Regions from separate parts of the Rossellomorea sp. LjRoot5 genome, predicted to be linked through region 2. Evidence: a T-box and tRNA genes for the amino acid it is inferred to sense, from the RefSeq annotation. Region 2 holds a T-box; the other holds one or more tRNA genes.

Region 1 (3,374 bases), 460 kb from region 2:
CTCATCTTCCCATGCAAAGCCCTCCAGCTCATACACGATGCTTGCCGTATGAGGGCGCTTTTCAGAGGCAAACCCGTACGGATCCGCCTTTAGCTTCTTTGTCCCCAGGGGAGTCGTAATCTCATACTTATACGTTTCTCCCGTCAGATCTTTATCGACTCGAATCGTCCACAGACCTTCACTGTTCCGCTTTTTTAAATCGTATCCATTCCCATTCCATTGATTAAAGGAACCCACCAATGAAACATGCCTTGCTTTCGGTGCCCAAACGCAAAATTCTGTATAGGTCCCAGTGGAATCCCTTCTCACATGTGCACCCATAAACTGATAGGCCTGCTGCAAATTTCCCTCATGAAACAAAAACACATCGTAATCTGTTATGGTCATTGCGTTCATCATCTCACCTACATTTTTTCAATCTACTTAACTACTTTCTAACAACATCACCAAAATCCTCTTTATAATCGTCGTTCAATTACGACAATTTACTACATGCTTACATTGAAAAAGTTCAAATTTGGAATTTTATTCTAAATGGCAAGGTTTACATTGTAAAAACATAGGGGAAATACGTTGAAATCTTAGCGGAATTTGTCGAAAGTTTTTTTGTGAAAAAATTTAATATTTGTAGGAAATATAGAGGGATTCCGGTATTTTGTATAGGATTTTGGTTGCTTGGAAGTTGAAATAGCGGTGTCGAATGAAGGGAGGGAAAAGTCGATAATATATCCATCGACGCAGAAACCTAGAACCACATTTTACATATTAAACATAATTACAACAGCTCCATTTCAAGGCAAAGTGCTGCTTTGAACAACAAAAAAAGACTATCAACAATGATAGTCTCTTCATAATGACCCATACGGGATTCGAACCCGTGTTACCGCCGTGAAAGGGCGGTGTCTTAACCGCTTGACCAATGGGCCTTAATGGCGGAGAAGGAGGGATTTGAACCCTCGCGCCAGTTGCCCGACCTACACCCTTAGCAGGGGCGCCTCTTCAGCCACTTGAGTACTTCTCCAAATATGGCTCCGCAGGCAAGATTCGAACTTGCGACCGATCGGTTAACAGCCGATAGCTCTACCACTGAGCTACTGCGGAATAATATAATGGTGGGCCTAAGTGGACTCGAACCACCGACCTCACGCTTATCAGGCGTGCGCTCTAACCAGCTGAGCTATAGGCCCAAAAATGAATTGGAGCGGGTGAAGGGAATCGAACCCTCATCATCAGCTTGGAAGGCTGAGGTTTTACCACTAAACTACACCCGCACTAAATATGGGGCGACTGATGGGAATCGAACCCACGAATGCCTGAACCACAATCAGGTGCGTTAACCACTTCGCCACAATCGCCATAATGTGTCTAAATAGAAAAATGGTGGCTCAGGACGGAATCGAACCGCCGACACATGGATTTTCAGTCCATTGCTCTACCAACTGAGCTACTGAGCCATATTTAGTATGCATCCTACAATTAGAATGTTGTAGTCCATCGTCCAGCTCTCAGGATGCTGAATCAAGGAGCTGCTCGAGCTGTACGCTGAAGTTTACTCGGGTGAAGCTTATTCATCGTGCTCTACCAACTGAGCTACTGAGCCAAATAGTTTTCGGCTTCCCCTAAGCTTCGAATCTCTTCGTCAGCTCTCTCAGTCACATCCTCACGTATGTTAAATACGCTCCGGTGTTCCTTCGATCGCTTCCTCGACCTTCTCACTTATCGAAACCCTTTTCCATTTGAAGAAACAGAACTATATCAAAAAATAAATGGCGGTCCGGACGGGACTCGAACCCGCGACCTCCTGCGTGACAGGCAGGCATTCTAACCAACTGAACTACCGGACCAAAGTTTTTTTGCGCTAGCAAAAATAACTTTCATTACCTTCGCGCTAGCGAAAATAACTATCCATACGTGACTCATCGCGAATTATCAATTTCCTAATTCATAAATAAATCAAAATGGTATTGCGGGGACAGGATTTGAACCTGCGACCTTCGGGTTATGAGCCCGACGAGCTACCGAACTGCTCCACCCCGCGACGATAAAATATTATTAAGTTTCTACTATCCCATAAAGCATCACGCAGATCCGCTCCGACTTCAGTAAGCTTATTCAAGCTGTTGCTCAGTCGTTGCGCTGATGTGAAGGCTCCGAAGATTATTCGGTCGTGCTCCACCCCGCGACGATAAAATATAAAAGATAATATGGAGGAGGAAGGGGGATTCGAACCCCCGCGGGCTGTTACACCCCTGTCGGTTTTCAAGACCGATCCCTTCAGCCGGACTTGGGTATTCCTCCGTAATGAAAAATGGTACTTGGTGGACCTTGTAGGACTCGAACCTACGACCGGACGGTTATGAGCCGTCTGCTCTAACCAACTGAGCTAAAGGTCCCTATTGGTAGCGGCGGAGGGGATCGAACCCCCGACCTCACGGGTATGAACCGTACGCTCTAGCCAGCTGAGCTACACCGCCAAGAAACATATAACATAGTATTAAGTTTCACTTTCGTAAAACATAAAGGGAATTTATTTTGCTTCGCAAAAATCAATGAAGATTATTTTGCTGGAGCAAAAAATCTTGGTGGAGCCTAGCGGGATCGAACCGCTGACCTCCTGCGTGCAAAGCAGGCGCTCTCCCAGCTGAGCTAAGGCCCCAAAGAAGTGGTCGGGAAGACAGGATTCGAACCTGCGACCCCTTGGTCCCAAACCAAGTGCTCTACCAAGCTGAGCTACTTCCCGATATATGGCGCGCCCGAGAGGAGTCGAACCCCTAACCTTTTGATCCGTAGTCAAACGCTCTATCCAATTGAGCTACGGGCGCTAAATGAATTCTTTAATAGTAACGTAAGGATAGATATTTTGCTGTCGCAAAAAATTCTGGTGCCGAGGACCGGAATCGAACCGGTACGGTAGTCACCTACCGCAGGATTTTAAGTCCTGTGCGTCTGCCAGTTCCGCCACCCCGGCAAGTCTCTGGAGCGGAAGACGGGATTCGAACCCGCGACCCCCACCTTGGCAAGGTGGTGTTCTACCACTGAACTACTTCCGCAAAAGAAATGGTGCGGGTGAAGGGACTTGAACCCCCACGCCTTGCGGCGCCAGATCCTAAGTCTGGTGCGTCTGCCAATTCCGCCACACCCGCATATATTTTTGTTTTTCACATTGGAGAAAAACAATGGTAAGATATTTTGCCAGGGCAAAAATCTTTGGTGAGCCATGAAGGATTCGAACCTTCGACCCTCTGATTAAAAGTCAGATGCTCTACCAACTGAGCTAATGGCTCATCTCATAAAAAAACCAAATGGTGCCGGCAAGAGGACTTGAACCCCCAACCTACTGATTACAAGTCAGTTGCTCTACCAGTTGAGCTACA
Region 2 (3,374 bases):
GTCACGAATGTTTCGCCGTCGTTTGCCCGGCGCACAAGGATTTCCTTTGAACCGACGCGGTCGTAGTCGAAAGCGTGAAGAGGCTGACCGTATTCCAATAGCACGTAGTTTGTAATGTCGACTACGTTATTATGTGGACGGATCCCGGCTGAAATCAGTGCATTCTGCATCCAAAGTGGAGATGGTCCGATTTTGACATTTTTGATGATTTTAGCACCGTAAAGAGGGTTATCTTCTTTCGCTTCCACTTTTACCGATACATAATCCGATGCTTTACCGTTGCCTTCTGAAACCTCGGTTGTCGGGAGCTTTACGTCACGGTCCAGGATGGCTGCCACTTCATACGCCACTCCCAGCATACTTAAGCAATCCGAACGATTGGGTGTCAATCCTAGTTCGAGGATCGCATCATCCAGATTTAATAATTCAACAGCATTTCTGCCTACCTCGGCATCATCAGAGAATACATAGATTCCTTCTGCATGCTCTTTCGGTACGAGCTTTCCTTCGACTCCAAGCTCTTGCAGGGAGCAGATCATCCCGTGGGAGGCTTCGCCGCGAAGTTTGGCTTTTTTGATTTTGAAGTTACCAGGAAGGACCGCCCCTACTTTCGCGACAGCCACTTTCTGGCCTTTTGCCACGTTCGGTGCCCCGCAAATGATCTGGACAGGCTCTTCTTCCCCTATGTCCACAAGGCATTTATTTAATTTATCTGCATCGGGATGCGGTTCACATTGCAGGACATGCCCGACGACTACATTTTTGATTTCTTCGCCGATCCGTTCGACACCTTCGACTTCAATCCCGCTTCTTGTAATCTTCTCTGCCAACTCTTCAGGTGTGACACCTGACAAGTCTACATAATTTTCTAACCATTTATATGAAACAAACATGTGTTAGTACCTCCCTATCGTTTTTCTTTACTCTTGCGTTCCGAACTGTGTCACAAAGCGAGTATCGTTTGTGTAGAAATGACGGATATCATCGATGCCGTATTTCAGCATGGCGATACGCTCTGGTCCCATACCGAAGGCGAAACCTGTATATTTCTTCGAATCGAATCCAGCCATTTCAAGGACATTCGGATGAACCATCCCTGCTCCAAGGATTTCGATCCAGCCCGTCCCTTTACATACACGACATCCTTTCCCTCCACAGATCTTACATGAAATATCCATCTCGACAGATGGCTCTGTGAATGGGAAGAAGCTCGGGCGCAAGCGGATTTCACGGTCTTCACCGAACATTTTCTTGGCAAACACATTCAGCGTCCCTTTCAAATCACTCATCCGGATGTTTTCGTCGATGACAAGACCCTCGATCTGGGTGAATTGATGTGAATGTGTCGCGTCATCCGTATCACGTCGGTACACTTTCCCGGGACAGATGATCTTGATGGGTCCCTTTCCTTTGGCCAGTTCCATCGTTCTTGCCTGAACCGGTGATGTGTGGGTACGCAGAAGGGTTTCTTCCGTAATATAGAAAGAATCCTGCATATCACGTGCCGGGTGTCCTTTAGGGAGATTCAGGGCTTCGAAGTTATAATAGTCCTTCTCCACTTCCGGTCCTTCAGCAACCGTGTAGCCCATACCGATGAAGAGGTCTTCGATTTCTTCCACGATCATCGTCAGGGGGTGGTGATTTCCTTTTTTTACAGGACGGCCGGGTAACGTCACGTCGATCGTTTCAGATTGAAGTTTCTTTTCGACCGCTTCTTTTTCAAGAACAGCCTGCTTTGCTTCAATTGTTTCTGTGATCGCTCCACGTACTTCATTGGCAAGTGCCCCCATTTTAGGACGCTCTTCTGCTGAAAGTTTCCCCATTCCTTTTAAGGCTTCGGTGACAGGTCCTTTTTTGCCTAAATAAGCAACGCGGATGTTGTTCAGTTCTTTCAAATCTTGTGCTACGTTCACTTTTTCGATGGCTTCTTGTTGAAGGGATCGTAATTTGTCCTCCATTTTTCTTCCTCCTTTAATGTATATCGTCCGAATAGTCGTGTAGATGGGTTCAGGTGTAGCTGATTTCCGCTCCAGGCACTCGCTTTCCGCGGGGTGGGCGGTGAGCCTCCTCGGCGAAAAGCGCCTGTGGGGTCTCACCTGTCCCACATTTCCCGCAGGAGTCGAGTGCCTTCCGCTTCAATCAACGTAGAGTTTATGTGGTATAACACCTTATAGGAAGCTCTACAAAAAAACCTAAAGACAAATAAAAAAACCCCTTCCCAAAAAGGGACGAGGTTTATATCGCGGTACCACCCTTATAAGCATATCCACAGGTGGATATACTCACTTCATTCGGATAACGGCTTATGCCGGAGCATCTTTACATTCACATGTGGAATGGTCCCGATGCCAACTCGAGAGGTGAAATGTTCACACTATGTTTTCTTAAGAATGCTTACAGTCCAGGGCATTCTCTCCCTTGAAGAAGGTCATGTGTTACTTTCCTCTTTCAACGTTTTTTAAGTTATATGTGCATTATTATAGTGAATTTCACGGCATAATTCAAACCTTTTCACGAAATTCACTGCCCATTTTTAAAATAGTACAATAAAATGCCTGCCGCAATGGCCACATTCAATGATTCACTCTTACCGTAGATGGGGATGTAGAGGTTCTGGTCGGTTTCCTTTAAAAGGTCTTTCGACATGCCTTTCCCCTCATTCCCTACGATTAAGGCATAAGAAGATTGCGGGTTGATTGATGTGTACTCCACTCCATTTTCAAGCGCCGTCCCGTAAACGGGGATGCTGCGCTCTTTCAGGGCTGAAATGGTTTCAGGCAGTTCTTTTCTGACGATTGGAATATGAAAATGACTTCCCTGTGCCGAGCGTAATACTTTCGGATTATAAGGGTCAACCGTCCCTTTACCTAACACGACCATGTCGATTCCGGCTGCATCGGCTGTGCGGATGATCGTGCCGATATTGCCCGGGTCCTGAAGACCGTCTAGCAACATGAATGTGGCTGCCTTATCGGGGTCATACTCATCTTCCTTTTGCCTGCAAATCGCAAAAATCCCTTGAGAAGTCTCGGTATCAGCGAGGGTTTTCCCTACTTCTTCCGATACCATGGTGATGGGAACCGAGTCAACCGTCCATTTCTGGGGGATATCGATTCCTTCCACCAGGATCAGCTCAAGGACCGTATCCTCCTGCTTCAATGCTTCTTCCACAAGGTGGAATCCTTCAATAATATATGTAAGGGTGAGATCCCGTTCTTTTTTCGTCAATAATTTCTTCCACTGTTTCACAACAGGATTTTTCGAGGATTGAATATACTTCAATCGTATCCGCTCCTTTTGATTACTATTCAAGGTCTCATTATACCTTAACTTTCATACATAATAAATTCAATTTGAGACAAGATAACAATGAA

What was found. The T-box of region 2 lies ahead of pheS (phenylalanine--tRNA ligase subunit alpha). A T-box ahead of a tRNA ligase gene usually reads a tRNA of that ligase, here a tRNA-Phe.
Region 1: it has a tRNA-Phe gene. The T-box ahead of pheS (phenylalanine--tRNA ligase subunit alpha) is inferred to sense a tRNA for this amino acid. The anticodon was not compared.

What each region holds. Positions count from the first base shown of each region.
Region 1 is NZ_CAXUQN020000001.1:955,415-958,788, reverse strand. It holds gene glgB (1,4-alpha-glucan branching enzyme) at 1-399, opposite strand, end outside; tRNA gene ACSQ2E_RS04870 (tRNA-Glu) at 855-926, opposite strand; tRNA gene ACSQ2E_RS04865 (tRNA-Ser) at 931-1,021, opposite strand; tRNA gene ACSQ2E_RS04860 (tRNA-Asn) at 1,027-1,101, opposite strand; tRNA gene ACSQ2E_RS04855 (tRNA-Ile) at 1,111-1,187, opposite strand; tRNA gene ACSQ2E_RS04850 (tRNA-Gly) at 1,198-1,271, opposite strand; tRNA gene ACSQ2E_RS04845 (tRNA-His) at 1,280-1,355, opposite strand; tRNA gene ACSQ2E_RS04840 (tRNA-Phe) at 1,379-1,454, opposite strand; tRNA gene ACSQ2E_RS04835 (tRNA-Asp) at 1,768-1,844, opposite strand; tRNA gene ACSQ2E_RS04830 (tRNA-Met) at 1,965-2,038, opposite strand; tRNA gene ACSQ2E_RS04825 (tRNA-Ser) at 2,206-2,298, opposite strand; tRNA gene ACSQ2E_RS04820 (tRNA-Ile) at 2,317-2,393, opposite strand; tRNA gene ACSQ2E_RS04815 (tRNA-Met) at 2,398-2,474, opposite strand; tRNA gene ACSQ2E_RS04810 (tRNA-Ala) at 2,581-2,656, opposite strand; tRNA gene ACSQ2E_RS04805 (tRNA-Pro) at 2,664-2,740, opposite strand; tRNA gene ACSQ2E_RS04800 (tRNA-Arg) at 2,746-2,822, opposite strand; tRNA gene ACSQ2E_RS04795 (tRNA-Leu) at 2,880-2,968, opposite strand; tRNA gene ACSQ2E_RS04790 (tRNA-Gly) at 2,976-3,050, opposite strand; tRNA gene ACSQ2E_RS04785 (tRNA-Leu) at 3,059-3,143, opposite strand; tRNA gene ACSQ2E_RS04780 (tRNA-Lys) at 3,209-3,284, opposite strand; tRNA gene ACSQ2E_RS04775 (tRNA-Thr) at 3,304-3,374, opposite strand, start outside.
Region 2 is NZ_CAXUQN020000001.1:1,413,893-1,417,266, reverse strand. It holds gene pheT (phenylalanine--tRNA ligase subunit beta) at 1-893, opposite strand, end outside; gene pheS (phenylalanine--tRNA ligase subunit alpha) at 921-1,958, opposite strand; T-box leader at 2,222-2,461, opposite strand; gene ACSQ2E_RS07235 (TrmH family RNA methyltransferase) at 2,521-3,282, opposite strand.